Regions from separate parts of the Providencia hangzhouensis genome, predicted to be linked through region 2. Evidence: predicted binding sites of a transcription regulator. Region 2 holds the regulator's gene; the other holds the start of a gene.

Region 1 (16,111 bases), 1.5 Mb from region 2:
CCATCGTTACCATCGGTGAGGCAATTAATTCAGGTCTTGGAGAAGAAATCGCATGAGCAGAAGAGTCGCCACTATCACTTTGAACCCCGCCTATGATTTGGTTGGGCTATTACCTGATATTCATCGAGGTGATGTGAATTTAGTCAAAACGGCTGGGCTTCATGCCGCTGGAAAAGGCATAAATGTGGCCAAAGTACTTAAAAATTTAGGGATTGATGTCACTGTTGGTGGTTTTTTGGGCAAAGAAAACCAAGATGGTTTCCAAAAAGCTTTCAGCGAAACAGGAATTGCTAACCGCTTTCAAGTTGTTGAAGGCCGCACCCGTATCAATGTGAAACTGACAGAGCACACCGGCGAAGTTACCGATTTTAACTTCTCAGGCTTCAGTGTCACTAAAGCGGACTGGCAACGTTTCGTCACCGACTCACTTAGCTGGGCAGGTCAGTTTGATATGATTTGCGTCAGTGGGAGCTTGCCTCAAGGAGTTGATTTAAAAGACTTTACTCAATGGATGTTACGCCTTAGAGAACAGTGCATGTGTGTCATTTTTGATAGTAGCCGCGAAGCCTTTGTCGCTGGGCTCAAAGCTTCTCCTTGGTTAGTAAAACCTAATCATCGTGAACTTGAAATTTGGGCAGGCAAACCGCTCCCAACTCATCAAGATATCGTTGATGCCGCGAATCAACTTCGCCAACAAGGTATTGCGCATGTAGTAGTTTCTTTAGGCGAAAAAGGCGCTATGTGGGTCAATTCATCAGGCGCTTGGTTTGCTAAACCACCTGAATGTGACGTTATTAGTACCGTTGGCGCAGGGGATTCAATGGTTGGTGGATTAATTTATGGGTTAATGATGAGGCAAACAAGTGAGCACACACTACGCTTAGCTACCGCTATCTCCGCGCTTGCAGTCTCTCAACCCAATGTCGGTATCACTGACCGAGCGCAACTTGCACATATGATGACAAAGGTTGACTTACAACCGTTTACGGCTGAATGAGGATGAAAAACATGAAAATATTAATCGCTCCAAGCCACCAGCAAGGCCCTGCTATTTGCTGGCTAGCCATCGATGCTTTAAAGAATGTATCTACCTTACAAAATATCACTTTCACTGAACAACTTACTGATGCAGATATTGTGATTTGTTTTGATACCGAGTTACCTGAAAATTTTAATTGTGCAGATAAAAAAATCTATTTCGGTCACCCCGATATCGCTGTTAGGCAACCTGCTGAATTCCTAACATCAACAATTAACGAAGCCACACTTTGTGAGCAACACATCAGTGAGCCACAGCACACGAAATCGTACTCTGTATTAGCCGTTACAGCGTGCCCTACAGGGGTTGCGCACACCTATATGTCTGCAGAAGCACTTGAAGCTGAAGCAAAAAAACGCGGCTGGAATATCAAAGTTGAAACCCGTGGTTCTGTCGGGGTTGGGAATGAAATTACGCCAGAAGAAATTGCACAAGCTGACTTAGTCATTGTCGCAGCTGATATCGAAGTCAATGTGGATAAGTTTACGGGGAAACCCATGTACCGCACCTCCACCAGTGCCGCATTGAAGAAAACAGCACAAGAAATGGATAGAGCAGTAAAAGAAGCGAATATATTCACACCACAAAATGGAAAAAATTCATCACAATCAAGCCAATCCAACGAAAAACGCGGAGTATATAAACACTTACTTACCGGGGTATCATATATGCTCCCCATGGTTGTCGCTGGGGGATTATGTACTGCGCTTTCATTTGCATTTGGCTTAGATGCATCCAATGTAGAAGGATCACTGGCTTGGGCGCTTAGCCTCATTGGCGGGCAAACTGCCCTTGCCTTAATGGTCCCCGTGTTATCCGGTTATATCGCCTATTCCATTGCCGACAGAACGGGTTTAACCCCAGGTTTAGTCGGTGGGGTACTTGCAACCACTTTAGGCGCCGGTTTCTTAGGCGGGATCATTTCCGGTTTCCTTGCGGGTTATAGTGCTCACTTTATTAGCACCCGATTAAAATTGCCACAAACTATGGAAGCGTTAAAACCAATTTTAATCGTGCCACTCATTTCCACTTTATTTACGGGTTTAGCCATGATCTATGTTATTGGTCACCCTGTAGCGTGGTTAATGGATTGGCTAACTAACTGGCTAAATACCATGGGGACGACTAATGCGGTGATCTTAGGCGCAATTTTAGGAGCGATGATGTGTACGGATATGGGAGGCCCTGTCAATAAAGCGGCATATGCCTTTGGTGTCGGTCTATTAAGTTCACAAACCTATGCACCAATGGCGGCAATTATGGCAGCGGGGATGGTGCCACCGCTGGCAATGGGTGTTGCAACACTATTAGCACGACATAAATTTGTACCTGCTGAACGCGAAGCAGGTAAAGCCTCTTTTGTTCTCGGTTTATGTTTTATTTCAGAAGGTGCAATCCCATTTGCCGCCAAAGACCCGATTCGTGTTCTTCCTACTTGCATTATTGGTGGCGCAATAACAGGGGCGCTATCCATGTACTTTGGTATTCAGCTAATGGCACCTCACGGTGGTTTATTTGTGCTGTTAATACCCGGAGCTATTAATCATGTATTGATGTATTTATTCGCGATAGTGGCTGGTACGGTGGTTTCAGGTGTGCTTTATGCCATTGTCAAAAAAACAACGCCCAAAGAGGCTCAACAAGAAATGGCGAGTATCGCTTAATCACACAACTTTAAGTTCCATTCCTAGTCCCTGTTGGTAGTCTTACTTCCCCCCTTAACTGGGGGGCTTTTATCTCTCCCCAAAACAAAAACGGTTAGATATCAATATCTAACCGCTTGAACACATGAAAATTTATTTTTAAATCAATCAGTACTCAAAATGATAACTTGGGGAGCATACAAAAGTATGTGACCCAAGTAGCCAAGTGATGGCAACACCGCCACAGCGCGAAATATGACGCGTATTATTTGCGACGCCACGTAGTGCCAGATGCACCATCTTCAAGCACTATCCCCATGGCAGTAAGTTCATCACGAGCCGCATCCGCTTGCGCCCAATCTTTATTCTTACGTGCATCTAGACGTTGTTGAATTAATGCCTCGATTTTTGCCACTTCCGCATCATCTTCAGTTTGTGCGCCGCCTTTTAAAAAGACTTCAGGGTCTTGTTCTAATAAACCCAGTACGCTTGCTAACTCACGCAATTGTGCAGCCATACCATTTGCTGCTGACATATCTTCTGATTTCAGGCGGTTAACTTCACGAACCATATCAAATAATACCGAATAGGCTTCAGGTGTATTAAAGTCATCATTCATCGCTTCAATGAAACGTGCTTTAAATTCATCACCACCAGCAGGAACTGCTGACTTATCTGTACCACGTAATGCAGTGTACATACGCTCAAGTGCTGAACGTGCCTGCTTCAAATTTTCTTCCGTGTAGTTTAATTGGCTGCGGTAATGGCCTGATAACAGGAAATAACGCACTGTTTCTGCGTCGTAATACTCAAGTACATCACGAATAGTGAAGAAGTTATTGAGAGATTTAGACATTTTCTCTCTGTCTACCATAACCATACCGGAGTGCATCCAGTAGTTCACGTAAGGGCCATCATGAGCACAGGTAGACTGAGCAATTTCATTTTCATGGTGTGGGAACATTAAATCAGAGCCGCCACCGTGAATATCAAAATGGTTGCCTAACGTTTTGCTGTTCATTGCCGAACATTCAATGTGCCAGCCTGGGCGGCCTAAACCCCATGGGGATTCCCAACTTGGTTCGCCTTCTTTAGACATTTTCCACAAGACGAAATCCATTGGATTACGTTTTACATCAGCGACCTCGACGCGAGCACCTGCTTGCAACTGCTCTAAATCTTGGCGAGATAACAGACCATAATTTGGGTCGGTTTTGACTTCAAACATCACATCGCCATTCGCAGCGACATAAGCATGACCACGCTCTATCAAGCTTTGGGTTAATTCAATAATTTCACCAATATGACGCGTTGCTCGTGGTTCGCTATCAGGGCGTAAAATATTTAAGGCATCGAAATCTTTGTGCATTTCAGCCAACATACGCGTTGTTAGCGCTTCGACGCTTTCATTATTTTCTGCTGCACGTTTGATGATTTTATCGTCAATATCGGTGACGTTGCGTACATAATTTAAGTCGTAACCCAAATAACGTAAATAGCGGCTAATTGCATCAAATGCCACAAATGTACGGCCGTGGCCGATATGACACAAGTCGTAGATAGTGATGCCACACACATACATCCCAATCTTCCCTGCGTGGATGGGCTTAAACTCTTCTTTTTGACGACTTAGTGTATTAAAAATTTGTAGCATCTGAACTTTTCCATTTATTTGAAAAATGATTATCGATTTCTACCGATAAAATATCATGTTATTGAACCCCGATCACCTTAAGAATGCAAGGGTTTACCCGCTTCCTTTTCAGTTTATTGATTAGGTTTAATACACATCTATTATGCTATAAACGGCCGACTAAGCTTCCTTCCGCTTCAAGTCAGGTTTTATCTGTGATATAAACGTGCTGATCTCAACGCTTTCGCAAGTTAGCGCACAAAAAACAATTATTCAGGATAGCTATTATGGTTACATTTCATACCAATCACGGTGACATTGTTATCAAAACGTTTGACGATAAAGCACCCGTTACAGTCGAAAACTTTTTAACTTACTGCCGTGAAGGTTTTTACAATAATACCATTTTCCATCGTGTTATTAATGGTTTCATGATCCAAGGCGGTGGTTTTGAGCCAGGAATGGAACAAAAAAACACTAAAGCGCCTATTAAAAACGAAGCAAACAACGGTTTAAAAAATACCCGTGGTACTTTGGCAATGGCTCGTACTAACGACCCTCATTCAGCAACAGCACAATTCTTTATCAACGTTGTTGACAACGACTTCTTGAACTTCCGTTCAGAGCGTCCAGATGGCTGGGGCTACTGTGTATTTGCTGAAGTCGTTGAAGGCATGGATGTTGTTGACAAAATCAAAGGTGTTTCAACTGGCCGCAGCGGGTTCCACCAAGACGTTCCACGCGAAGACGTCATCATTGAAAAAGTGACTGTCAGCGAGTAAACCTGAACGCATGTCCACTTACATCATTGCAGATTTGCATTTGAGTGAAGATGAACCGGCGATCACCGCCGGTTTTATTAATTTTATTCAACAGCAAGCCATCCATGCCGAAAGCCTATATATTCTCGGTGATTTTTTTAATTATTGGGTGGGCGATGATGATGACAATCCGCTACATCAACAAGTTGCCAACGAACTCAAACAACTCACTGACCATGGAATTCCCTGCTATTTCATTCATGGAAATCGGGATTTTTTAATTGGTCAACGCTATGCGAAACAGTGTGGCATGACCATTCTCCCGCAGGAAACATTGCTCGAACTTTACGGCAAGCGCATTTTAATTCTGCATGGTGATACATTATGTATTGACGATGCTGCCTATCAAAATTACCGTAAAAAAGTTCATACCCCTTGGGTTCAACGGCTGTTTTTGTTACTCCCTCTTTTTGTGCGTCGCCGTATCGCGCAAAAAATGCGCCAAAATAGCCAGTATGCAAGCAGCATGAAAGCCGAGTCGATTATGGACGTCAATTCACAAGCCGTTATTGATGCATTACAAAGGCACCAAGCGCAATGGATGATCCATGGTCATACTCACCGCCCTGCTATTCATGAAGTAAATATTGGAGGCAAGTTGCATTATCGGGGTGTATTAGGTGCTTGGCACTATGAAGGTTCCGCCTTTGTAATAAACGAGCAAGGTATTGAACTGATTTTCTTTCCTTTCGAGTAATTTTGCCTAACGAACCATTTTTAATATATCGCCACAACTGTTTGCTCACTTATTAATCACGCAAACGTTTTCCTTGCTGCTTTACCATGATATGATCGAGACAATTCAATTTCCCACCTCAGGGTGATGTTTTTTTCAATACAGGAAAGCACCAAATGACTGCCCAAGTTCCTGCTCAATCTGCGGCAAAAATTGCCATTGTTATGGGTTCGAAAAGTGATTGGACGACAATGCAGCACGCAGCTGATGTATTAACTGAACTCCAAATCCCTTTTCACGTCGAAATCGTCTCTGCACATCGCACCCCGGATAAATTATTTTCCTTTGCTGAAAATGCGAAAAAAAATGGGTTTGATGTGATTATTGCAGGTGCTGGTGGTGCTGCTCACTTACCAGGAATGATCGCCGCTAAAACATTAGTCCCTGTTTTTGGTGTTCCTGTACAAAGCGCTGCATTAAGTGGTGTTGACAGCCTATATTCTATCGTGCAAATGCCTAAAGGTATCCCTGTAGGCACACTAGCCATCGGCAAAGCAGGTGCAGCAAATGCAGCACTTTTAACCGCTCAAGTATTAGCAATAAGTGATACTGCTATTTTCAACCGCCTCTCAGCGTGGCGAGAAGCCCAAACCAATGATGTGCTAAACAACCCAGACCCGAGGGAAGCATAATGAAACCCGTTTGTGTGCTTGGTAATGGCCAACTCGGCCGCATGCTGCGTCAAGCGGGTGAGCCATTAGGCATTGCTGTTTTTCCTGTAGGGCTTGATGCAGAACCTGAAGCGGTTCCTTATCAGCAAAGCGTCATCACCGCTGAAATTGAACGTTGGCCAGAAACCCCGCTAACAAAAGAATTAGCTCGCCATAATGCCTTTATTAACCGTGATATTTTTCCACGTTTAGCTGATAGGTTTCCACAAAAAAGCTTATTTGATAGCTTACAACTTTCTACTGCACCTTGGGCATTATTAGAATCCCCTGAACAATGGCCTGAGCTGTTTGCCACACTCGGTGAGTTTCTCATTGTAAAACGCAGAACTGGTGGCTATGACGGGCGAGGTCAATGGCGTGTTCGCCCTGGTGATGAAAAAGACCTGCCTGCTGAAATTTATGGTGAATGCATCGTTGAACAAGGTATCCCTTTTGACGCGGAAGTGTCTGTCATTGGTGCCCGAAATGCAGCGGGGGAATCCGTTTTTTACCCGATCACCCATAATTTACACCAAGAAGGCATTTTGCGTACCAGTGTGGCCTTCCCTAAGTCAACTAATCCGCAGCAAGAACAAGCTCAAGCCATGCTCAGCGCAGTGATGGATGAACTTGGTTATATCGGTGTGATGGCAATGGAATGCTTTGTCGTGGGCAATAACTTGCTGATTAACGAAATTGCGCCTCGAGTACATAATAGCGGCCATTGGACACAAAATGGCGCATCCATTAGCCAGTTTGAGTTACATCTACGTGCTATTTTAAACCTGCCAATGCCATCTCCAGAGGTATATAGCCCTGCCGTGATGGTCAATTTAATCGGCACTGATGTAAATATAGACTGGCTGAGCTTACCCCTCGTTCACCTTCACTGGTATGAAAAAGAGGTACGCCCTGCCCGAAAAGTAGGTCATTTAAACCTTTCCCATCGTGACTGCCACCAATTATCTGCCACACTGGCGGCTTTGATCCCACTTCTGCCAAATGAGTACAAAAGTGGCATTGAGTGGGCAAATGCAAAATTAGACTGGTACTCTCATCAATAAATAGGGAAAATAGCCCGATTCGATGCCCGAAACTATTTTCGGGCATTATGCTATTTTCGCCGTTATCCAGAAAACAAATATCCTGATTTAAGGTGTGCGGCATTACTGGAGTCAATATGTCCTCGCAGACTTTTAGTCCGTTTTATCAGTGGTGCATTCTTATTCTGTTAGGGCTGGTTTATTTTTTAGCCACCGCGACAACCTTTACCTCTCTTGGCGTGGTTTTACCTGAGATGATTAGTGAGCTCAAATGGAGCTGGAGTGAGGCTGGTTTTGGTTTTACGCTACTGGGTTTAACTTGCGGGCTAGCGAGTTTTCTCCCGTCTCTGTTAATCCGCAAAGTGGGTGTACGAGCCACTTTATTGCTAGGCACCAGTGTCTTTGTTGCTGGCTTTTATAGCCTTTATTCCACACAAGCCATCAGCACCTATTTTTTAGGTACTGCATTGATTGGTATTGGTTTCACCTTACTCGCCACGGTTCCGGGGACTTATGTACTTTCGCGGCTATTTGAAAAACAATCCCTTGCCTTTGGGTTATATTTCACCATCGGGGGCTTGGGGGGTGTTGCAGGCCCTTGGATTTACTTTTACGCATCAAACCAATTAGGCTCATGGCGTATGCATTGGGTTCTATGTGCCGTTTATCTTAGCATTGTCACGTTAATCACGATTTTTATGCTGCGAGAAGGTAAAAAAGAGCAAGAGCACGCAAAAAAGGTAATGCAAAAACAAGTTAGTGACGCAAGTAAACCTATTTATCGCACTGCAGAAGTATGGACGGTCGGCAGAGCACTACGTACATGGCAGTTCTACTTGATTGCTGCGACTTATACCTCGTTTTTATGGTGTGGTATCACCGTTAACAGTTTTGCTGTCGCCCATATTGAAGAGCGCGGCTTTGGCATGACAGTGGCGGTTTCATTATTAAGCACAATGGCATTTGTGAATGCATTCTCAAGGTTTATTGGTGGAGCCGCAGGCGAATGGTTAGAACCGAAGAAACTATTAATCGGTAGCCTAATTATCATGGTATTAGGTGTCATTTTCCTCAGTATTGCCACCTCATGGCTTTGGCTTATTTTATTTGTGTTATGCGTTGGTATTGGCTACGGCATGACCTTTTTGGCATCCAGTGTTTTACTGTCAAATTATTTCGGCCGAGGCCCATACTTAGAACTATTCTCTGTCGTAAATTTAATTTCAACGGTTGCCTGCTTAGCGCCTTTTATTGCGGGTGCAATAAAAGATTTCACAGGAAGTTTCACCCCTGCTTTTTTGGTTATCGCGGCTCCCGTTGTGGTTATTTTATTCCTTACTTTGATGATGAAGCCCCCTGCTCTCAATCACAAATAAAAAATCCCGAGTGATTAGCTCGGGAAAATTAAAACCAAAGGGAAAACAAGCTTAAGACCAGATATTGGATCAAAACATACTGCTTATTTGCGCCACCGAAAAAATTAAATGGTGGCGCAAAATCAATTACGGTTTTAACAACTCAGGGACGTTTAATAAGATAAACTCATTATCATCCGCTTTATTTGGCTCACGGCTAGATGAAAACGGATAGTTATTGTCATTACCAACAATAATGTGTTCACTATCAACCACATCCACGTTTTCAATAGTGAAGAATGGGAAAGTAAACACTCCGTCATTAAGCGGTTTTCTTGCCATATTGTTCGGGTCTTTGATATTCATTAAATCAATATAAGCCTGCTTATCTACTGGTTTGCCTATATTGTTATCTGAAAATTCAATACGATAAACACGCTTGAATTTAGCTAAATTACTAAAGCAATTTTCAGTATTACTGCTTCCCGCCGTGCAGGCTTTATCTGCTGTACCTTCACCATTATCACGCTCAATGATTAGGCCGTGGGTATCATCGATTAAGTTAAAGTCACCAATGGCATTCTGATTGTCTTCAAAGACATACAACCAGCTTCTGCCTGTCCAATTTTGTTTTTTCACATCAAACTCAAGAATACGTGCTGCGCGTTTGCCATCAACATGTTCATAATCTTGTTTGTCATCAAGCCAAATCGCCCCTTCTAGCATTGGGTAGAGCTTAGAACCGTCTGGCGATGACGCCATACCCTCAAAACCTTTTGAACGGTTGACTTGGAAATTCACTTTATCTGCGGGTTTACCCGGTGTTGTGATTTGGTAGTGATCAGGAGAAACGACTTTCTTTCCATCTACTTGTGTCTCAAATAAAGCTAATACTTTGCCATCCAAATCCATTTTGATTAGGTAAGGGCCGAACTCATCGCCAACCCATAGAGCACCACCCACAAATTGAAAACTTTCAGGGTCAAAATCACTGCCTGTTAAATAGCGTTCTTTTGTGCTCTCATTCGTAATATGAAAAGGGATAATTTTATCGGGGTCATGGAAGAAAACCGTTTTTAATGGCGTTGTATTACCTGATTGAAAATCAATATCATATTGAGTGACATACAACATCGAATCAGGAGAATTGGCTTTGTTGCCGAATCCATTATCAGTTAAAACCCAGTAAGTGCCATCCGCCATACGTTTAATACCCGAGTGCCCTTGACGTGGCTGGCCTTTGATTGGAATATGCATTCCTGTTGGGCGATCTGCGGATTTACCTTCCACTTTCCCCAAACTATCAACACGAACGCCAGTGGTAAATTTACCGCTCACTTGCATGTCTGAAGGTGCACCTTCGGGGGAAGAAACCGTTGAATTAACAGGAAGAATGGAGTGACCCGCTAACGTTGCTGGCACTTCTTGTTGTGCAAACCCGGTGATGCTAAATGAAATTAAACCAGCCAATAAAGATAACGAGCCCAGTTTACGTTTAATCGAATGGTTATTCTGCATTGTTATGTTTCCATTTTAAGGCTATCAATAATTGATGGCGGAATCATAACGTCGATGAATGAAGCTTTTATGAAGGATTGGAGACAGTTATTTTACTGAAAAACAGGTTGTTTTTATAATGTTCAAAAATAGTGGTATTAAGGTGTTTCCCTAATACCACCATGTTCTAAATAACTCGAGTTGCATGTAGATCAACCTATCTGAGCGCAGTCAATGCCCATGCAACTCGAAGTATGACGAGTATTTAACTATTAGGTAAACGACGGTGCTGACTACCTGTCCCTAATAAACGTAGTCCTAACCAACTACCACAAATAGACAATAGAATTGCCGCGCACAAAGGCAATAATACCCACATACGCCATTCTGGCTGCCAAGGGAAGTCAAACACTTTACTTTGCAACAACCATAATGCAATTTCTGCCCCAAATGCCGCCGCAAGCCCTGCCATTAAGCCAAGTAATGCAAATTCGCTCCATAATGTTCTACGCATTAACTTTTTGCTGGCGCCTAACGTTCGGTATACCACAAGCTCCCGCTCTCGCTGGCTCATTCCCACTTGAATTTGTGCCAACAGCAGTAACAAGCCACAGAAAATAACCAATACCACCATCACTTCTAAGGCTTGGCTCACTTGCTGAAGAATTTGCTGAATTTGGGTGATAATTGCACCAGTATCGAGCACATTAATGGTTGGATAATGGCGGCTAAGTTGCGTTAATAGCTGCCCATCGCCTTCATAGTGGAAACTGCTCAGCCAAGTAGCTGGCATTTGAGAAAGACTTTCTTCAGAGAAAATAAAATAGAAGTTCGGTCGCAGGCTTTCCCAATCAACCGTACGAATACTACTGACTGTTGCACTAAAGACCTGAGCCCCTGCGTTAAATGTAAGTTTATCGCCTAATTTCAACCCGAGTTCTTTAACGACCGTTTGTTCAATTGAGACTTCTCCCGCTTTCGGTGGCCATGTCCCTTCATCAACCACATTGGCTGGCGCTAAATCAGATTGCCAAGTTAAGCTCAATTCACGTCGTACCGTATTATTATTTGGATCACGTTGATCCGCCCACTCAATCGCTGACTGGTCATTAATATCGGTTAAACGCGCTAACACCACAGGGTTGAACTCTGTGGGTTTCACGTCAAACTCAGCTAATAGCTTGGTAACAGGCTCAAGCTGTGACTGGTTCATATTAATCAAGAAATAATTCGGGCTATCTGCGGGTAATTGCTGCTGCCAACGGTCAAGCAAATCACCACGCACTAAAATCAGCAGCGCCAACAACATAAATGACAATGAAAAAGCACTCATTTGCGTGATGGTTTGCAACGGCTGGCGCAATAGACGGCTAACAGATAAACGCAAGCTTAATTGACGGAACTTAATATGGCGTAGCCCCCATAAGCCTACCCAACCAATCAGCGCAAGTAGAACGGCAACCACGACAATACCCGCCAAAATTGACCACAGCAGAGGGTTAACGCCAGCAAACACAAATAAGCCGCCAACCACAATTAAAATAACAATCGGCAGATAGTAATATAGCGGCCAAACGGGTGATTTGGCATCTTCACGTAATACTCTAGAAGGCTGAGTTGCCATCAGTTGGTAATAGGGACGGCTGCCAACAATAATCGCAATAATAAATAATGTACCAATCGCCCAAACCCAAGGCATCAAACTCGCAGGCGGCAATTCCTTCGGCAACATAGCCCCTAAGATTTGCATTAAAATGCCTTCAAAAGCCAAACCTAATAATGAGCCGAGTAAAGCCGCGGCAATTAAAATGACTAACCACTGCCCAATAATCCATTGACGCAACGCGCTACGCCCTGCGCCTAGGGTTTTTAATACCGCAATTAATTGATGGCGGCTACGACAATAATGCGTCATTGAAACCACGACCGCAGCAATGGCTAGCAGCAGGGTTAATAAAACTGACAACAATAAAAACTGTTGGGCACGTTGGAAGGTTTTCCCCACTGCACCGTTATTTTCGCTTAACGTAAACCAACGCTGATCATTTCGTAGGTCTTGCTCATATTTTTGTTGAAATGCATCAATAAGTTGGCGATCGCCGGCAAACATGTCGCGATAAGTTAACCGGCTGCCCAATTGAATTGCCCCTGTTAATGGTGCATCTTCAATTGCTATCAATACTCTTGGAGCAATCTGGAACGGGTTAAAACCACTGTCGGGCTCCTGAATTAATTTACCCGAGACTTTTAGTGTCGCATCTCCAATATCAATATTATCCCCTACATTGAGGTTCAATAATTCTAATAACCGCGGAGCGACTAATATCTCCCCTTTTGTCGGGGTTAACCCAGCAGGTTCAGTGATAAGCTCACCATATAATGGATATGCCTTATCCGCTGCTTTCACTAACACCAGTTGTGGCCGAGCGTCTTCATCTTCCGTCGCATAAGCCATAGTAGAAAATGATATTTGTTGGCTTAACGTTAAACCCTCTTTTTGGGCCTCTTGTAACCATGCAGGGTCGCTTGGATGAGAAGATCGTAACACTAAGTCACCCGCTAATAGCTCACGGCTTTGGTAACTCATGCTATTTTCAATACGATCGCTAATTCGCCCTAAAGCCAGTACACAAGCAACAGCAAGGGTGAGTGCAAGCCAAACAATCAGTAACGAGGGGGTTTTCCATTCACGCCAAAACCAACGCCAAATCATGCTTCTTCCCTCAACTGCCCATCGACCAAGCGCAAACGGCGTTGGCAGCGCGCAGCCAGCTCGTTATCGTGAGTCACTAAAATAAGGGTCGTCCCATGCTGTTTATTCATATCAAACAGTAAATCTGCAATTTTATCCCCTGTGTGGCGATCGAGATTTCCCGTTGGTTCATCAGCAAATAAAATCTGTGGGCGGCCATTAAAGGCACGAGCAAGTGCAACACGCTGTTGCTCACCCCCTGACAACTGTGGTGGCATATGTTTTAGGCGATCTTTTAAGCCTAAATCCGTCAGTAAACTCGCCGCGTGTTGATAACTTTCAGACTCAGATTCGCCACGTAACAAAGAAGGAAGTTGTACATTTTCAATGGCATTTAAGGTTGGGATCAACATAAAGGATTGGAACACAAAACCGACACTTTGTGCCCGTAAGCGTGCCCGCTGCTCTTCGTCCATTTTAGTGAGGTCTTGACCTAATAAATTAACCGTTCCACTGGAACCGTCATCCAACCCCGCAATAATCCCTAGCAAGGTTGATTTCCCCGAACCTGACTCCCCAATTAAAGCAATTGTTTGCCCGGACTCGACAATTAGCTCAACACCTTGCAATATAGTCAGTTCATGTTCACCTTGACCAACACGTTTAATGAGATGATGAACTTCAAGAATATTATTCGCCGACATATATTGGTATTTCTCCTGTTACTGACTGCAAGTGGGCACGCACTTGCGTCAACTAAGCTATTAATCTTAGGTGATAGCCTAAGTGCAGGCTACCGTTTACCGGCTGAGCAGGCTTGGGCCTCCTTGCTTGCCGAACGTTGGCAGAAACTTTCCCCACCCGTTGCTATTGTTAACGGTAGTATTAGTGGGAATACCTCTGCACAGGGGTTAGAACGCCTTTCCGTTTTACTCGAACAAAACAAACCTAACTGGGTATTGATCGAATTAGGTGCAAATGATGGCTTACAAGGTCTCCCAGTTGAACAACTCGAAGCTAATTTACAGCAAATTATCGATCAAATCGTGCAATCCGGTGCGAAACCGCTCTTAATGCAAATTCGCATTCCACCTAACTATGGAAAACGTTATACGACAAGTTTCGAAAAAGTCTATCCGAAATTGGCGCAAAGTAATCAAATCCCATTACTGCCGTTTTATATGGAAACCGTGATAACTAAGCCTGAATGGATACAACAAGATGGTATTCACCCTACCGTTGAAGCCCAGCCATCCATTGCTGATTTTATGGAAAAACAGCTTTTCGAACATATTTTACCGTCTAGCAAATAAAACAGACGTTAAACAAGGGTACTAAAACGCTCTTTTATACCCGAAATAGATTCAGTTGCATGAAACCAAGGTAAAGTTATGCAAACATCGGCACGAAACAAAAAATCAGTCCTGGTCACAGGAGCATCAAGCGGTATTGGCTTTTGTGCTGCACAGACACTTCGGCAGCGTGGCTACCATGTTATTGTTGCCTGCCGTAAAGAAAGCGATATTTTACGCCTAAAAGAGCTAGGTTATGACACTGTCTCCCTTGACCTCGATAATAAGGATAGCATAGAAACCGCGGCTCAAACGGTGTTAACACTCTGTAATCACCGCCTTTTCGGATTATTCAACAACGCTGGTTTTGGGGTGTATGGCCCATTAAATAGCGTCAGCCGCGAACAACTTGAAGCCCAGTTTTCCACTAACTTTTTTGGTGTTCATCAGTTAACTTTTTTGCTATTACCTGCAATGCTAGCGCACCATGAAGGGCGAATTATCCAGACTAGTTCAGTGATGGGCGTTATTTCAACTCCCGGACGTGGCGCTTATGCTGCCAGCAAATACGCATTGGAAGCCTGGTCCGATGCACTACGCTTAGAATTGGCAGGAACAGGGGTGAAAGTGAGTTTGATTGAACCGGGCCCGATTCATACGGCTTTTACTCAAAATGTTGAACAAACACAAAAAGATAAACCCGTTAAAAACCCAGGTATTGCTTCACGTTTCACCTTAACACCAGAACATGTGGTAGAAAAACTGATCCATGCGTTAGAAAGCCCGCGCCCTAAAGTTCGCTATTCTGTCACGTTATTAACCGTCGCAGTGCGTATCTTAAAACGTATTTTACCTGACAAAATAATGGATAAAATACTGGCAAATCAGGGGAAAAAAGCTTGAAAAAAGCAAAATCAGCCCCACTTTATTACTATTGCTCACAAATTCTATTGATAACAAATTCAAAAGAGACTTCTTATGTTTGCTAACGCTCAGATAATTGATATTAACGAAACCAACCTACACCAAGTCATTGAACAATCAATGAACTTACCTGTCATGTTTTACTTTTGGTCACCGCGTAGCCCTCATTGCCAAGATTTCGGTACCATGTTGGAAAAAATTGCCAACGACTACGCAGGGTCATTTATTTTAGCTAAAGTTAATTGTGATGAAGAACAAATGATCGCAAGCCAGTTTGGCTTAAAAGCGATCCCTACTGTGTATGTATTACAAAATGGCCGCCCTGTTGATGGCTTTGAAGGACCACAACCAGAAGAGGTGGTGTTGGAAATTTTATCTCGTGTGCTGCCAAGCCCAGAAGAAATGAAAGCAGCACAAGCTGCTGAATTAATTGCAGAAGGTAAAACACAAGAAGCGCTGCCATTGTTAAAAGAAGCCCATCAGTTGAACCCCAAAAATAGCGACATCACGTTATTATTGGCAGAAACACAAATCGGTTTAAATCTCGTTGATGACGCACAAGCTACTTTAGAAGCTGTCCCATTACAGGATAAAGACAGTCGTTACCAAGGTTTAATCGCACAAATTGAATTATTGAAGCAAGCTGCGGACACCCCTGAAATTCAGCAATTACAAGATGAATTCAATCAAGATCCACAAAATACAACGTTAGCGGTTCAATTAGCCCTAAAACTGCATGAGGTGAACCGCAACGAAGAAGCGCTGGAAATGTTATTCGGCTTTTTA
Region 2 (16,111 bases):
CATTTTTTGAACAATTAGCATTAGAGCAGCATTTAACACCTTCACGTACCCAAGGTTTGAATGCGATGATCCGCACAATTTTATCGCGAGCGGCACAATTAGTATAATCTTACCGAGGGAGCGTTATGCTCCCTCTCTTATATTTTACTTCTTGGGTATTATTCTTTATCCGAGCAATTCATTAAAGTCATCGTATTTAGTTATCATAAAAAGACTACTTCCATATTAATACTTAATAAAAATATTTATTTAGTATTAAAGATATGAGAGATAGTTGCTATTATGAACAATAATCATTGAATTATTGTAAGAACATTATTTTCCTTGGAGTAGGTATGAAAAGAGTTTTGACGGTGGCAAGTTTGTTTGTCATGAGCGCCTTATTGGCTCCAGCTCAAGCAAAAGAATATCCATTACCTGACAGTAACACTCGACTTATCGGGGAAAATTACACGTATATCGTACCCAATGACGGGCGTCCACTGGAAGCCATTGCCAGTGAGCACCAAATTGGGCTACTAGGCATGCTTGAAGCAAACCCTGGAACGGACCCGTATCTTCCTGAAGCTGGAAAAGAGCTTATCATTCCAGCACAAATGTTGTTACCGTCAACGCCAAGAACCGGAATTGTGATTAACTTAGCGGAGCTGCGTTTATATTATTATCCGGCGAACAGCGAAGAAGTGATTGTTTACCCTATAGGTATTGGCCAATTAGGTCGTGATACACCTGAAATGGTAACTTCAGTAAGCCAATCAATTAAAGATCCAACATGGACGCCAACGGCGAACATCCGTAAAAATTATGCTAAAGAAGGTATAACGCTTCCTGCTGTCGTTCCAGCAGGTCCTGAAAACCCAATGGGCTTGTATGCATTACGACTAGCATATGGGCGTGGTGAATATCTGATCCACGGTACTAATGCAGATTTTGGTATTGGTATGCGGGTGAGCTCCGGTTGTATTCGTTTACGTCCTGATGATATTGAAGCGTTATTCAAGACAGTACCAAAAGGAACTCGTGTCCAAGTTATTGATCAGCCTGTAAAATACTCCAAAGAAACTGATGGCAGTTATTACATTGAGGTGCATCAGCCATTATCTCGGACAAGTAATGATGACCCACAAACAATGCCAATCAAACTGACTGACGATTTCAAGCGTTTTCTGGAAAATGAAGGGGTTGATAAGGCTTTAGTAGAAAAAGAGCTAGCAAGGCGTTCTGGGATGCCTGTGCGTGTGAATAATGATCAGGGTAATAGTTCTTCAGACTCTGAAACGCAGCACGAAGGGTTAGTGCCTATTGAACCTTTTACTATTTCACAGCCACAGCCTATCTATGACCATAAAGTCAGCGCAGTGCTTCCTACTAAATATCGCTCTTCCTCTGTAGTTGAATAACTACTCCAAATAATAAGGGCCTATTTTCATAGGCCCTCATAAATACTATTAGCTTCAAAGAAGCACCGTTTCAACTAGACAACGACCAAATCTAACTTATTTTTTGTAAGTACGAACTTGGTTGTCTAAACGTTGGTTAGCACGTGCTGCTTCTTCTTGAGCTGTCTGTACGTCAGAACGCAGAGACTGAACGTCGTTGCTCAGTTGATCAACTTTACCATTCAGAGTTTGTACGTCTGAAGAGAGTTTTTGCACTTCAGTGCTGTTAGAACAACCCGCTAGTAATGCTGAAGCTAATACGATAGAGCCCAGTACAATTTTAGTACGAATCATTATTTTACCCTCTAGATTGATTTATCTTGAAAATATAAAAAGCAAGTCACCAAACAATAGAGCTAAGACTGTTATTTACAGCTTGCTATATCCCTTTAAAACAACCTAATGAAAATTAGGGTATGGCACTTACTATGTCTTATGCTAGTACTAAATATAAAGTTTTGCTAGAAATACTTTATATTTAGTACTAGGAAAAAGAAGAAAAATTTAAATTAAGATCAATGAAGGTTGTTATTTGACCAATTTGAGTGCGTTTTATGATATTACGCTTAAATAGCAATAAGATATTTACTAGAGAAAATGAAATAAATGAATAGTTACATCAGGGCAGCACTATATGTTAAATTTAAATTAAAAAGCCGATAGATGAAGTGATCTTGAAGTGATCTCTATCGGCCTTTTAAAAGACAAATAAAATTTAATTACAGCACGTGAACTGAAGAGGTATTGGTTGTACCGCTTTGTACTAACGCACCGGAAACCATCACAACAGCATCACCAGGAGCCGCTAATCCACTTTCTAGAGCTGCGCGTTTACCTTCACGATAAAAGTCATCTGTAGATGTAAATCCGCCAACTATCATTGGGATCACACCTTTTACTAACAATAACTGACGTGCAGTTTCTTCATTAGTCGTTAACGCGAGGATTGGTGCAGTAGGGAAATATTTACGAACAGACTTAGCAGACTTACCGCCGTAGGTTGCTACAACGATTAGTGGAACATCTAATTTTTCAGACATTTCCACTGCACCACGACATACAGCCTCAGTGACACGTAAGCGTTGGCTTGGTTTTTGATTATCGATACGAGTTTGCATGATGCGGTCAGTACGCTCACAGATAGTCGCCATAATAGTTACGGCTTCTACAGGGTATTTACCTTTCGCACTTTCACCTGAAAGCATAACTGCATCAGTACCATCCAAAATAGCATTGGCTACGTCACCCGCTTCTGCACGAGTAGGACGTGGGTTTTTGATCATTGAATCTAACATTTGTGTAGCAGTAATCACGACTTTACGCGCAGCAACACATTTTTCAATCATCATTTTTTGGGCGAAAATAACTTCTTCAACCGGGATTTCGACCCCTAAGTCACCGCGAGCAACCATGATGCCGTCAGAGGCTTCTAAAATCTCATCAAAATTATTCAAACCTTCTTGGTTTTCAATTTTAGAAATGATTTGGATGTTCTCACCACCATGTTTTTTCAGGTGAGCTCGAATTTCTTCGACATCTGAGCGTTTACGAATAAATGAAGCAGCAACAAAATCAACACCTTGTTGGCAACCAAAAACTAAATCTTCTTTATCTTTCTCTGCTAATGCAGGTAAGCCAATAGAAACGCCTGGCAGGTTAACCCCTTTTTTCTCTCCGAGGTCACCGTTATTTAAAACTTCACAAACGACTTCAGTTGCAGTGACATTAGTCACTTTCATGCCAATTAAGCCATCATCAACTAATACGGTATTGCCAACTTTTAAATCTGAAGTTAAGCCTGCGTAGGTCACGGCAACTTTATCTTTATTGCCTACAACAGAGGTATCGGTAGTAAATGTAAAAGTTTGACCCGCAACGAGTGAAACATCGTTACCACCTTCCAATTTCATGGTGCGAATTTCAGGGCCTTTGGTATCTAACAGAATAGCTGCTTGTTTGCCGGTTTTGGCACAAACAGAACGAAGGTTTTTGATTCGTTGACCATGTTCTTCATAGTCACCGTGAGAAAAGTTGAGGCGCATGACATTCATGCCAGCATCAAGAAGTTGAGTCAGTTTTTCTTCTGATTCGGTTTTTGGACCGATAGTACAAACAATTTTGGTTTTTTTCATGGCAGTCTATCTAATGTTATAAAGGAAATCGGTATTGTCGCCGATGCTTAGTACATTTTATAAATCGTACGCATGGTAAATTTTGTTGCGCAACTCATTTATAAGAATAGGCGACAGTCTGGTGTTTAATGCATTATTACACTTAAATTTGTCACATTTTGTTTCTTATTATAGTGTAGATGACAAATTCAATTAAAGCTAACGTATTGATTTACTACTGGTGAAACCTTTCAGCCAGCGTGAGTATTATAGACAACAAAAAACTGTGAGACAAATCAAATTTTACGAAATTGAAAGAAGAGACCATTCAGATCAAAAATTCATTTAAAATTAAGGAAGTTAATTGTTGCGCAACAAATTAAGGGAATAATAATAGACAATCAAGAGAAATTTTAGGTAGCAGGGAGATAAATAAAATGGTGCGTCCGAGTAGACTCGAACTACCGACCCCCACCATGTCAAGGTGGTGCTCTAACCAACTGAGCTACGGACGCACTGGAAAATTTGATTGTGTTAATTTGAAATGGTGCGTCCGAGTAGACTCGAACTACCGACCCCCACCATGTCAAGGTGGTGCTCTAACCAACTGAGCTACGGACGCGCTGAAAATTAACATTGTGTTCACTAGAAATGGTGCGTCCGAGTAGACTCGAACTACCGACCCCCACCATGTCAAGGTGGTGCTCTAACCAACTGAGCTACGGACGCATCTAAAAGATATCTAGGTGACAACGGGGATGAATATTAACGTTATGAAGTTCATCTGGCAAGGGGAAAATGTATTTTCGCGATAGTTTGTTCGTATTTAAAACTATCTGGTGCGAAATACATCTTCTCCCATAATAAAAAGCTTAAAAAACCGTCAATTAGCGAGCTGAGCGAAGTAAGACAACATCCTCTGTTTGCTTATGGATCCATATAATTCGTGTTGCCATTCCTATTGCAGCGGCACTTAAACCAATAATAAAGCCAATCCAGAAGCCTTTAGGCCCCATAGCCGGTGCGATAAAATCAGTTAACGCTAAAATATAACCAGAAGGCAAGCCAAGTAACCAATATGCGGTGAAGGTAATAAAGAAAATGGAACGAGTATCTTTATAACCACGTAAAATTCCGGCACCTATAACTTGCACAGAATCTGACAGCTGATAAATAGCGGCGTATAACATTAAGCTGCTTGCTAAAACAACTACCTCTGGGTTTTTGTTATACATCATTGCAATCGGCTCACGGAAAACGGCGGTGAGAACTGCAGTAAAACAAGCGACCATTAAGCCAACAGTAATACCAGTATAAGATGAAACTTTAGCAGCTTCAGTCGATTTCTGTCCTAAGTTATAACCTACGCGAATGGTTGCTGCTATTCCTAATGATAATGGGAACATAAACATCACAGAACTGAAATTCAACGCAACTTGGTGACCAGCTACTGCAACAACACCTAATGGGGCGACTAGCAGTGCAACGACAGCAAATAAAGTGACTTCAAAGAAAAGTGCCAGACCAATAGGCGTACCTAACACGATAATTCGCTTTAAGATTAATGGATTTGGCGATGTGAAAGAGAGTGTAGGGCGAATATCACGCTGCGCAGTAGCACGTTTCACATACCATCTCATCATCAGACACATAGCCCAATACACTGATGCAGTGGCGACACCACAACCCACACCACCTAAAGCAGGTGCACCAAAGTGACCATAAATAAAGATATAGTTAATAGGAATATTAATCATTAGGCCAAGAAAACCAATCACCATCCCCGGCTTGGTTTTTGAAAGCCCTTCACATTGGCTACGATATACTTGGTAAAATAAGTAGCCTGGTGCTCCCCACATAATGGCATGTAAAAAACGGACAGATTTATCTGCCAATTCTTTATCAATATGGGGCATATTGCTAATAATAAGCTGACTGTTATAAAGAAGGCACATAATGCCTAAGGCTAAAAGTAGCGCTAACCATAGACCTTGTTGAATTTGGTCGCCTATTAGGTTGCGACGGCCTGACCCATTCATTTGTGCAACGATTGGGGTTAATGCCATCAAAATTCCTTGGCCAAAAAGAATAGCTGGCAGCCAGATGGAAAACCCAACTGCAACTGCGGACATCTCAATTTCACTAACACTTCCAGCCATAACCGTATCCACAAACCCCATTGCAGTTTGTGAAAATTGAGCTAAAACGATAGGAATACCAAGTGCCAACAAGCTACGCGCTTCTGTAAAATATTTCTGCACGCATACACCTTTGTAATAAAAGCAAGTAAGAGAAAAAACTAGAAAAATAAATGAGTTACTAAAAACACATCGATCGCTAAAAACCGCTTATTCTATCCCGTTTCTAAATGGATTCCAATAATGATATGGTAACAAACTATAAAAGAGCATTTTAGAACCTAATATATTGTTACATACTAGGTTTATTATCGTTTTGTTTATCACTCAAATAGGATAGATCTCTAACAATTCTGATGTAAACTGAGCCTATTAATCCACTACACTGAGAATCATTATGTTTACAGGCATTGTTCAAGCGACTGCTCCTATTGTTGAAATTACAGAAAGGGCCAACTTTCGAACTCATGTAATGAAATTTACCCCAGAATTACTTATAGGTTTAGAAACAGGGGCTTCCGTTGCACATAATGGTTGTTGTTTGACGGTAACAAAGATTGATGGTGAAAGAGTTAGTTTTGATCTAATTAAAGAAACCCTGAGATTAACTAACTTGGGGGAATTACAAGAAGGTGATGTTGTTAATATCGAACGGGCTGCAAAATATGGTGACGAAATCGGTGGCCATGTTGTTTCAGGTCATATTATGACAACAGCTGAAATTAGTAAGATCTTCACATCTGAAGATAACCACCAGATTTGGTTATCAATTCGTGATAAATCTTTGATGAAATATATTTTGCATAAAGGCTTTGTCGCGATTGACGGTATCAGTTTAACGGTCGGAGATGTAATCAACAATCGGTTCTGCGTACATCTCATCCCTGAAACATTAGAGAGAACAACATTAGGTAAAAAACGGTTGGGTGATAAAATAAATATTGAGATAGACCCTCAAACTCAGGCTATTGTTGATACCGTTGAGCGTGTTTTAAATCAAAAAGAACAAGAAAAATTACTACAGCAAGCAGAAGAGATGGCGGACATAGCGAAAACAGAGTAAACAGACGTAAAAGGTGATAACCGCGTTATTTACTTTAAAGAAAAATAGCAGAAGAAACAGCCAAGTAGGCTATAGCTATAATGATTTATGCTATAGCCTAAATAAAATATGGTTAGTCTTTGTTTATTGAATGTCTGTCATGAAGTTCTATTAAATAATGAAAATTAACATTATCAAAAAATATGACTAGTTCCGGTTTTCAATATTAATAGATCATTTTTCACTGAAGTTGACAGAGAAGCTGGCGTTATCACGTTCAATTGCTTCAACTAATCGCCTGAAATGCGGACTATTTTTATGCATCTCTAATGCTTGAGTGTCTTCCCATTCCTCAAAAACAATATAACCATTTTCTTTAGCCATAAGATCATATTGAATGCATCCTTTCTCTCGGCGGCTCAGTTTTGCTAAGTCGCGAACGATTTCTTTCGTTAAATACCCATCTGTCCTTTCTGTTGTAATTTGGGCATACACAACAATACTCATTCCGTTCTCCTTATGTATTAAGAACTATCTTAATGGGTACTTAGTTTTTGTATTGTAAAAAAGCGAATAACTCGATTTTAAAAATGCCGACGGCGTCATAGTAAAGTATCTTTTAAAATCACGGTAAAAGTGGGATTGATCATAATACCCTGTTTCAAACCAACGGTAGGTGTCTTGTTCTACTACCATACTTTTTAAAACATGTTCTAAGCGGCAATTGATCTGGTACCTTTTTGGTGTAATGCCGTATTCTTTCAAAAACTCTTTTTGAATGACTCGGACGTGTAATCCTGTCTCTTCAGCAATTTCTGTGATTTTTTTTGTTGGATTTCGATACAGTAATTCTAAAACTTCATCAATGAAGTGAGGCTTTTTCTTAGCTTTAGTCCTATTAAAGCAATCTAACAACTCTTTAAATGAAGAATTAGCTAAAGCTTCAAACCAGCGGTCTTTCCATATCTCATTTAGTGCGATTGGGGTGTCAGTATAGTTTAATGTTCTTTGAGGCAGTAGAAAACGTAAGGCATCATGACGAATACGTAATACCATTACTTTTGAATGATTAGGGCTAGCAGTAAATGTATTAACCCTAGGAATAATCAGCTGGTAAGGGTCTGTTATTGAATCGTTATCAGTTGTCATGCGAAATGCATCTGATGAAACCCAGATTTCAGCACCTGTTCCAGGGAAAATTTTAATTGCTTCTGTAAACTCTTTGATTATCAAAATAGAACTAACAAAGGATTTTAATTCATCTGGTGGATAGTACTGTTTTAACATCATTCTTGAGCACTCATTATTTAATGTCGCAATGATAACGTTTTTTAACAAGAAAATTAACCATGAAATATCTATATCTTAGTAGATGACAAAATTAAAACTTTAATTTTTAGTGAAATCCGCTTTGAATTAAGAAAATTGATGAGAAAGGTAAGGTTTTACCAGCCAAGAATAATCGGCTATTGGTTATATAGCAAAATACTGAACATATATTACTGTATGGTCACTAGTGCTATACACTGAAGGAAATTTTTATGAATTTGCTAAAATAAAAATCATGCCGATAAGATTCGGCATGATTGAGTCGGTAAGCTATACTTTATGAATTCGTTTGGCAATCAACCTGCTTAATAGTTTGGTTATTTTTGCTTGCACAGCGTTGCATAAAGTAGCCAATGGCCATTGGAATGATCGTTACTGCCATCACCCCAGTTGTTGCTAACAATGGGTCGAAAGTAAGAGCAGAAACAAGTAGACTGGCTAAAAAACATAAACCTAGTTGTAAGGCATTTTGTAATGCGGCAGCTTTACCACTGGCGCTAGGAAATGCATTTAGTGCTTTGGATACTGCAATTGGGTAAGAGGCTCCGTTCATAGCTGCCATAAAGCAGAATGGGATCAAGATCATAGTTAATGATGGTGTGGTATAAATAGCCATGATGAATAAAATAGACATGCTTACCGCATAACCAACAAGTAACAATGGAAATATTGTTTCTGCTCGGACTTTTGCTAATAAAATACGGCAGCCATACCCACCAACAATAAAGGCTAAAGTTTGTGGAATATAACTCAAACCGATATCCGCAGGGTTGAAACCCATATTACGTAAGATAAAAGGCGAGCCGGTTAGCCAAGCGAAAAAACCCGCACTGCATGAAGCGTAAACGAGCACATTACCGCTGAAAACTGGCGAACTGAGTAAGTTTGAGAAAGAAATCTTAGCTTGTGGTTGGCTGTCATCAATTATTGTTTTAACTGAAACATTTTTCAAAAAGAGTGTTGGCAATAAAAGTAATATACCCACAGCCATTAGGATCAGGAAAATTGCTTCCCATGTTTGGTGTTCTAGTACCCATGCTCCTAATAATGGTGCTAAAGCAGGGGATAGCGCAACTAACGGCATAATAGAAGCAAAAACTTTTTGGGTATTTGCTTCATCATAGCGGTCGATAACAAGAGCTTGCCATAAAACTGCAGCGGAGCAGACACCAACAGCCTGTAAAAATCGTAGTGTTAATAACTGTGTTGCGGTTTCCACCCAATAAATAGCTAAGCTACTGATAATGAAAATAGTTAAGCCCACAATGAGCACAGGCTTACGGCCAAGTTTGTCTGACAATGGCCCCCATAACAATTGAGCGAAGGCAAAACCGGCTAAAAATATACTGAGAGAAGCACTGATAGCGCCTTCTGATGTATGCAGGGTGTCTTGCATAGCACCGAATGCAGGTAAATACATATCAATAGCTAAAAACCCCAGCATGCTAAGTCCTGCAAGGTAAACCATAAATCCAGGGGAATTTTTTTTCACAGTATTCGACATAATTATTACTTATCTGATATTTAAAAAAAATGTTAATGATGATGCCATTGTATAGGCTATTTTTTTAGGTTGTGAAACGGTAATATTTGGATCTTGCTATCAAAATTTTTGAAAGGAGAGGTTATGTGGTCTGCGCATGCACTCGAAGTGATTGATGCTGTTGCCCGAACTGGGAGCTTTAGTGGTGCTGCTGAAGAGTTACACCGTGTACCTTCTGCAATCAGTTATACCGTCAAGCAAGTTGAAGAATGGCTTGCGGTTCCCCTATTTGAGCGTCGACATCGCGATGTTGTTCTTACAGAAGCTGGAACGATATTTATTAAGGAAAGTCGTTCTGTTATCAAAAAAATGACAGATACAAGGCATCAATGCCAGCAGGTTGCTAATGGTTGGCGGGGGCAATTTAGTATTGCTGTTGATTGCATTGTAAAACCACAGAGAGCAGAGCAATTGATACTGGATTTTTATCGTCACTTTCCAGATATTGAACTTTTCATTCATCCTGAAGTATTTAATGGTGTTTGGGATGCACTTGCTGATGGGCGTGTAGATGTTGCTATTGGAGCTACTCGAGCCTCACCGATTGGTGAAAGATATAGTTTCCGTGATATGGGTTTTATGTCATGGAGGTGTGTGGCGAGCCCTAAACACCCATTAGCGAATATAAGCGGCAAGCTAACAGACGACCAAATGCGCGAGTTTCCAAGTTTATGTCTCGAAGACACTTCTCGTAATCTACCAAAACGTGATACATGGGCTCTTGATAATCAACGTCGTCTTGTCGTACCTTCTTGGGAAAATGGTCTAGCTTGTTTGGTTAACGGGTTGTGTGTCGGAATGGTGCCAGAGCATCGTGCGGCTTCGTTTTGCGAAAAAGGCTTATTAGTTGAACTAGCATTAGCACAGCCATTTCCACCCAGTCCTTGTTGTCTAACTTGGGTGGAAAATAATACATCACCAGCGTTGAATTGGTTATTGGATTACCTTGGCGATAACGAAACGCTCAATGCCGAGTGGCTTTCAAACTAATTATGCGTATTATCGACGATAATCGATAAATGGGCCGTCAGCAACGGAACGGCGTTCTACAAGGCGAGGGTGGACTTCAATTGTTTGAGCATCTTCGCGCTTATTTACAATACGATCGAGCAGCATTGTGAAAGCCATTTGGCCTAAACGCTCTTTTGGTTGGTGAATTGTGGTCAATGCCGGGGTAAAATAGCGCGCATTTCGCACGTTATCATAGCCAATGATTGAAATGTCTTGTGGGACACGCAATCCCATCTCATCAGCGGCGCAAATTGCCCCCATTGCCATAATATCACCGCCACAGAAAACGGCAGTAGGGCGTTGCTTATGGCTTAAAATTTGCATCATTGCCTTATAGCCAGATTCTGGCTCGAAGTCCCCTTGAACAATCCATTCATCTTTTATGGTGATTTTGGCCTCTTCCATCGCCTTTTTAAAGCCAGTTAATCGACCAATACCCGTATTTCTTTCAAGAGAACCAGGGATGGCTCCGATGTCACGATGCCCTCTATCAATCAAATAACGTCCTGCAAGATAGCCACCGTGGAATGAGTTATCAATAATACTATCGGTAAAATCGCCACGGGAAGTTCCCCAGTCCATCACTACCATTGGGATATTGCGGTAATCTTCCAGCATACTGATTAAGGGGGCAGGATATTCGGAGCACATTACGAGTAAACCATCAACACGCTTTTGTGCCAGCATCTGCAAATACGCTTTTTGTTTTCCCAAATTATTATGAGAATTACAAAGGATTAGCGTATAACCTTTTTCATAACAGCTATTTTCAACTGATTCAATTACCTCTGCGAAGTAAGGAGCTTCACATGAGGTTGCCAACAACCCAATCGACTTTGTGTTGTTAACTTTTAGACTACGGGCAACCGCACTTGGCGAATAATTGAGCTCTTTAATTGCAGCCCAAACCGCAGCTTTAGTGTCATCAGCTACAAAGCGCGTTTTATTAATAACATGGGATACGGTTGTGGTAGATACGCCAGCGCGTTTCGCCACATCTTTAATCGTTGCCATGGGGGAAAAAAACTCCTGACCAATAACCGGTCTCTATAAGAATTCTTGTTAAAAAATTACCTGCATATTGATGCATTGATCCTTTGCTGGCAATAATTTAGCGATTTGTTGTCGATTTTGTCTGATCTAGCGCAAAAACGAAAGAAATAATTGATGTTATAACATGTGATATAGACACTAGTTTTACTTTTTTAGATATGTATACTGAATAACATTGATTTTTGTATGGTTATTTAGTTGTTTAACTACGTTTGGATGAGAGGAACTCATGGATACAGATGTTAAATATGGTTTGCTTGCTGCGTTGGGCTCATTAGCATTGATTATATTTCTTGCTGCACATATTTTCTGATTTTATTTCAGCCTCGAATAGGGTGAATTTAATAAGGGCGAGAATATCTCGCCCTTATTGTATCTATACCTAGCAATAAGCAGAAATTGTTATGCTAAATTTTCTTCCACAAATTTCCAGTTAACTAGCGCCCAGAAATTTTCTAAATATTTAGGGCGAGCGTTACGGTAATCGATATAATAAGCATGTTCCCAAATATCGACAGTTAACACAGGCTTATCATCACCAGAAATAGGTGTTGCAGCATTGGATGTATTTACAATAGCAAGGTTACCATCCGCTTTTTTCACTAACCAAGTCCAGCCCGCACCGAAGTTTTTGGTTGCTGCATCAGTAAATTGAGCTTTAAATTCAGCAAAAGAACCGAATGCCTTATTGATAGCTTCAGCGACTTTACCTGTTGGCTCGCCACCAGCGTTTGGTGCTAAGCAATTCCAATAGAAAGTGTGATTCCAAACTTGTGCCGCGTTGTTAAAAACGCCTGCTTCAGAAGTTTTAATGATTTCTTCTAAAGATTTTCCTTCAAAGTTAGTGCCTTTGATGAGGTTGTTCAAGTTAACAACGTAAGTGTTGTGGTGCTTACCATAGTGATATTCTAAGGTTTCAGCAGAGATATAAGGTTCTAAAGCATCTTTTGCATACGGTAAAGCGGGTAGTTCAAATGACATTGCGTACTCCTTGATTGCTTTTATATCAATATACTTAGGGTGTTTGCTCTTAAAATGAGCGAAATAATATGTGACAGCTTATCATTACAGTTTCGCCTATTGGCGATATGATACTTAATACATTAATGATAACACGATAAACCATACAAAGATAAAGGTAATAGTGTTACTAAGATGTTAACAAATAAATAGAGGTATTACACATAAAAATCATATAGATATTGTAATCGAAAAATCTAAAGATATTAAGTTTCGGTTTTTATCTAGAAATAGCTACTTGTTTGACTTAAGTAGAGAGAAGATAGAAAAGGTGCCTTTTTGTTTTTTGGAATGCTATAGTAATGCCCCTATAAAACTGGCATATTGTATGAAACAATTCAGTTTCCTATTATATCAGTCAATGTATTCTGTTAAGTTGCGGTAGACTCCCAGTTACCGGCTGACTGCAAAACCTGCATCTTTGTTTTAAGGAAGTTAAAAAATGACAACTATTGAAAGAATTGAGCGCCAAATTAAAGAAAACCCAATTTTATTATATATGAAAGGCTCTCCTAAACTTCCGAGCTGTGGTTTTTCTGCTCAAGCAGTACAAGCTCTGTCTTCTTGTGGTGAGCGTTTTGCATATGTCGATATCTTACAAAACCCAGATATCCGCGCTGAATTGCCAAAATACGCAAATTGGCCAACGTTTCCTCAACTATGGGTTGACGGTGAGCTGGTCGGTGGCTGTGATATCATCATGGAAATGTTCCAGCGTGGTGAGCTCCAATCTCTAATTAAAGAAACTGCTGATAAGTATCGTCCAGCAGATGAAGCTAGCACAGACTAAATTAAGCCATAAATAAAAACGTAAAAACCGTATTTGATGAAAGCACTTATTACTTTTTATCAAACACGGTTTTTTTATGTAATAGCGATTAATTAAAAAATTATTGGGATTCTTCAATAATTGGCCAACCACCCAGCTTTTTCCATTTATTAACGATCTCACAAAATAGCAGAGCCGTTCGATTGGTGTCATACAGTGCGCCATGAGCTTGTTTACCATCAAATGGAATACCTGCGGAAACACAAGCTTTTGCTAGAATTGTTTGACCGAATACTAAGCCGCTCAGTGCCGCAGTATCGAAGGTTGCAAATGGATGGAAAGGATTACGTTTTAAACCTGCTCGTTCGGCTGCATTCATCACAAAACTGTGATCAAAATTTGCATTATGAGCGACAATAATTGCACGATTGCAATCTGTATTTTTCATTCCTTTGCGAATGACTTTGAATATCGCATGAAGAGCCTCATATTCACTAACAGCACCGCGTAGAGGGTTTGTTGGATCAATCCCTGTGAAGGCAAGAGCAGATGGCTCAAGATTAGCACCTTCAAAAGGTTCTACATGAAAATGTAATGTTTCATCCATGGAGAGCCAGCCGTCTTTATCCATTTTTAAGGTGATGGCAGCAATTTCTAATAGGCCGTCAGTTTTAGCATTGAACCCGCCTGTTTCAACATCAATAACGACAGGATAGTATCCCCTGAAACGGTTCACTAGGGCATTTGGATTGTTTTTTTCAGACATTAGGACTTTCAATTTTAGTTTTCTGGTTAGGTAACATTATGCCAAAACCAGTAAAAATTTGCAGGTAAACAGTGATAAAAGTTTAGGCGCTAGATTTGGCACCTAAACTTTAAATTATATAGTACTTTTAAATTATATAGCTAATTAATGGCCTAAGCCTTTACTTGCGCTTTTGTTTTCGATCAACTCAATCTTATAGCCATCAGGGTCTTCAACAAAAGCAATCACTGTTGTTCCACCTTTAACAGGGCCGGCTTCACGTGTTACGTTACCACCTGCACTACGTATATCATCGCAAGTTTTTGCAACATCATCGACGCCCAAGGCGATATGACCATATGCGTTACCCATATCGTATTGGTCAACCCCCCAGTTATAGGTCAACTCGATTACGGCGCCTTCACTTTCATCGCTGTAGCCAACAAATGCGAGAGAATATTTATACTCTGTATTTTCACTAGTTCTTAATAAACGCATGCCTAACACTTTCGTGTAAAAATCAATAGAACGCTGCATATCAGTAACACGTAACATAGTATGGAGTAAGCGCATTTTTAAACCTCTTAGAATCAGCCTGAATCGATTTACTTATTAATATAACGTGCTTAAATTAATAAATACAATGATTACAGTTTGTTTTTTGAACAAATAATGGTAATACTCATTTTCAGGAGTATATCATACATTTATCAGTGATTTTTTCTTTTGAAGGGGAAACTTATGGCGGAACAACTTGAATTTTTTGAGATCCCCAGCCCTTGCCGTGGTATTTGCCAAAGTAATGAACAAGGCTATTGTCGAGGTTGCTATCGCACTCGTGATGAGCGTTTTAATTGGCTAAAATTCTCTGATACTGAAAAACGAAATGTACTTCGTTTATGTCGTCAACGTTATTTAAGAATATTAAATAAAAAAACAGAACAAGAAAAAATCATAGATACACAACAACAACTCTTTTAGTTCACAGTTTTTAATATAATCATAAAAATAAATCAAATGTTTTATTTCTAATGTAAACTAATTCAGGTTGAATTATTAGCAAAATATTTATTTCTTGGTTTATATTTCAATAAAATTTTATTTATTCAAAATAGGTATAGGTTGAATCAAAATGACTGTAATTAACATGATTTTAAGATTAACTATATTTATTTGTTTTTTAAAGAATTATTTGGCGTTACTTTTTTTATTGTTATTCATGGCTACTATAAGAGCTAAAATAGATAGATCAAAAAGGAGAGTGCGGCTATTCTTATTAATAAGATAATTGATAGGTTATCTTATTAATCCTAGATTGAGATAATGGATGAATCAGTGATGTATTAATTAGAGATATATCGCATAATAAAACAGCTACTATAACTAGGAATAGGTATTTAATAGCTAATGTATAAATAAAAAGCTGTAAATATAAAAGGAAATTAATATATAATTCAAAAAATAATATGAGGACGGTATATTTTTTAGACATTATAATTATATAAAGGAGGGTAAATTGGAATCACAAATTGGGACAGAGTTATCACGTGTTGTTCGCATGTGGAGAGCATTAATCGACTATCGTTTGAAGCCTCTTAAGCTTACACAGACACATTGGGTTACATTGCATAATATAAGTCAACTACCACCTGAGCAATCTCAAATACAGTTAGCGAAAGCGATTGGTATTGAACAGCCTTCATTAGTAAGGACTCTAGATCAATTAGAGGAAAAAAAATTGATTTCTAGACATACTTGTACAAATGATAGGAGAGCTAAAAGAATAAAATTAACGGAAGAGTCTGAACCCTTTATTAAAACGGTAGACCAAGTCATAAATAATACGCGTATAGAAATATTGAACAACATTAGTAAAGATGAACTTTACCAACTATCACAGTTACTTATGAA

Evidence for each region. Region 2 encodes PurR, which represses purine synthesis genes. Its sites were predicted from a motif close to CANGCAAACGTTTGCNTG; they were not measured.
Region 1: purE (5-(carboxyamino)imidazole ribonucleotide mutase) is a predicted target of PurR. The motif match lies at 5,891-5,908, and genes of this name have one in related genera.

The regions. Positions count from the first base shown of each region.
Region 1 is NZ_CP135052.1:1,236,139-1,252,249, reverse strand. Features, by position in the region: gene fruB (fused PTS fructose transporter subunit IIA/HPr protein) at 1-56, shown strand, start outside; gene fruK (1-phosphofructokinase) at 53-997, shown strand; gene fruA (PTS fructose transporter subunit IIBC) at 1,009-2,703, shown strand; gene cysS (cysteine--tRNA ligase) at 2,948-4,336, opposite strand; gene ppiB (peptidylprolyl isomerase B) at 4,603-5,097, shown strand; gene lpxH (UDP-2,3-diacylglucosamine diphosphatase) at 5,108-5,833, shown strand; gene purE (5-(carboxyamino)imidazole ribonucleotide mutase) at 5,989-6,504, shown strand; gene purK (5-(carboxyamino)imidazole ribonucleotide synthase) at 6,504-7,586, shown strand; gene PZ638_RS05355 (MFS transporter) at 7,703-8,941, shown strand; gene PZ638_RS05350 (esterase-like activity of phytase family protein) at 9,068-10,438, opposite strand; gene ybbP (putative ABC transporter permease subunit YbbP) at 10,683-13,130, opposite strand; gene ybbA (putative ABC transporter ATP-binding protein YbbA) at 13,127-13,813, opposite strand; gene tesA (multifunctional acyl-CoA thioesterase I/protease I/lysophospholipase L1) at 13,781-14,422, shown strand; gene PZ638_RS05330 (SDR family oxidoreductase) at 14,501-15,304, shown strand; gene PZ638_RS05325 (co-chaperone YbbN) at 15,380-16,111, shown strand, end outside.
Region 2 is NZ_CP135052.1:2,710,160-2,726,270, reverse strand. Features, by position in the region: gene sufE (cysteine desulfuration protein SufE) at 1-107, shown strand, start outside; gene PZ638_RS12320 (L,D-transpeptidase family protein) at 336-1,400, shown strand; gene PZ638_RS12315 (major outer membrane lipoprotein) at 1,497-1,733, opposite strand; gene pykF (pyruvate kinase PykF) at 2,159-3,571, opposite strand; tRNA gene PZ638_RS12305 (tRNA-Val) at 3,989-4,065, opposite strand; tRNA gene PZ638_RS12300 (tRNA-Val) at 4,096-4,172, opposite strand; tRNA gene PZ638_RS12295 (tRNA-Val) at 4,203-4,279, opposite strand; gene PZ638_RS12290 (MATE family efflux transporter) at 4,438-5,811, opposite strand; gene PZ638_RS12285 (riboflavin synthase) at 6,086-6,751, shown strand; gene PZ638_RS12280 (putative quinol monooxygenase) at 6,965-7,237, opposite strand; gene PZ638_RS12275 (helix-turn-helix transcriptional regulator) at 7,262-8,020, opposite strand; gene punC (purine nucleoside transporter PunC) at 8,337-9,563, opposite strand; gene punR (DNA-binding transcriptional activator PunR) at 9,687-10,592, shown strand; gene purR (HTH-type transcriptional repressor PurR) at 10,602-11,627, opposite strand; gene sodB (superoxide dismutase [Fe]) at 12,069-12,647, opposite strand; gene PZ638_RS12250 (Grx4 family monothiol glutaredoxin) at 13,129-13,476, shown strand; gene rnt (ribonuclease T) at 13,577-14,221, opposite strand; gene gloA (lactoylglutathione lyase) at 14,366-14,773, opposite strand; gene PZ638_RS12235 (DUF1289 domain-containing protein) at 14,942-15,181, shown strand; gene slyA (transcriptional regulator SlyA) at 15,717-16,111, shown strand, end outside.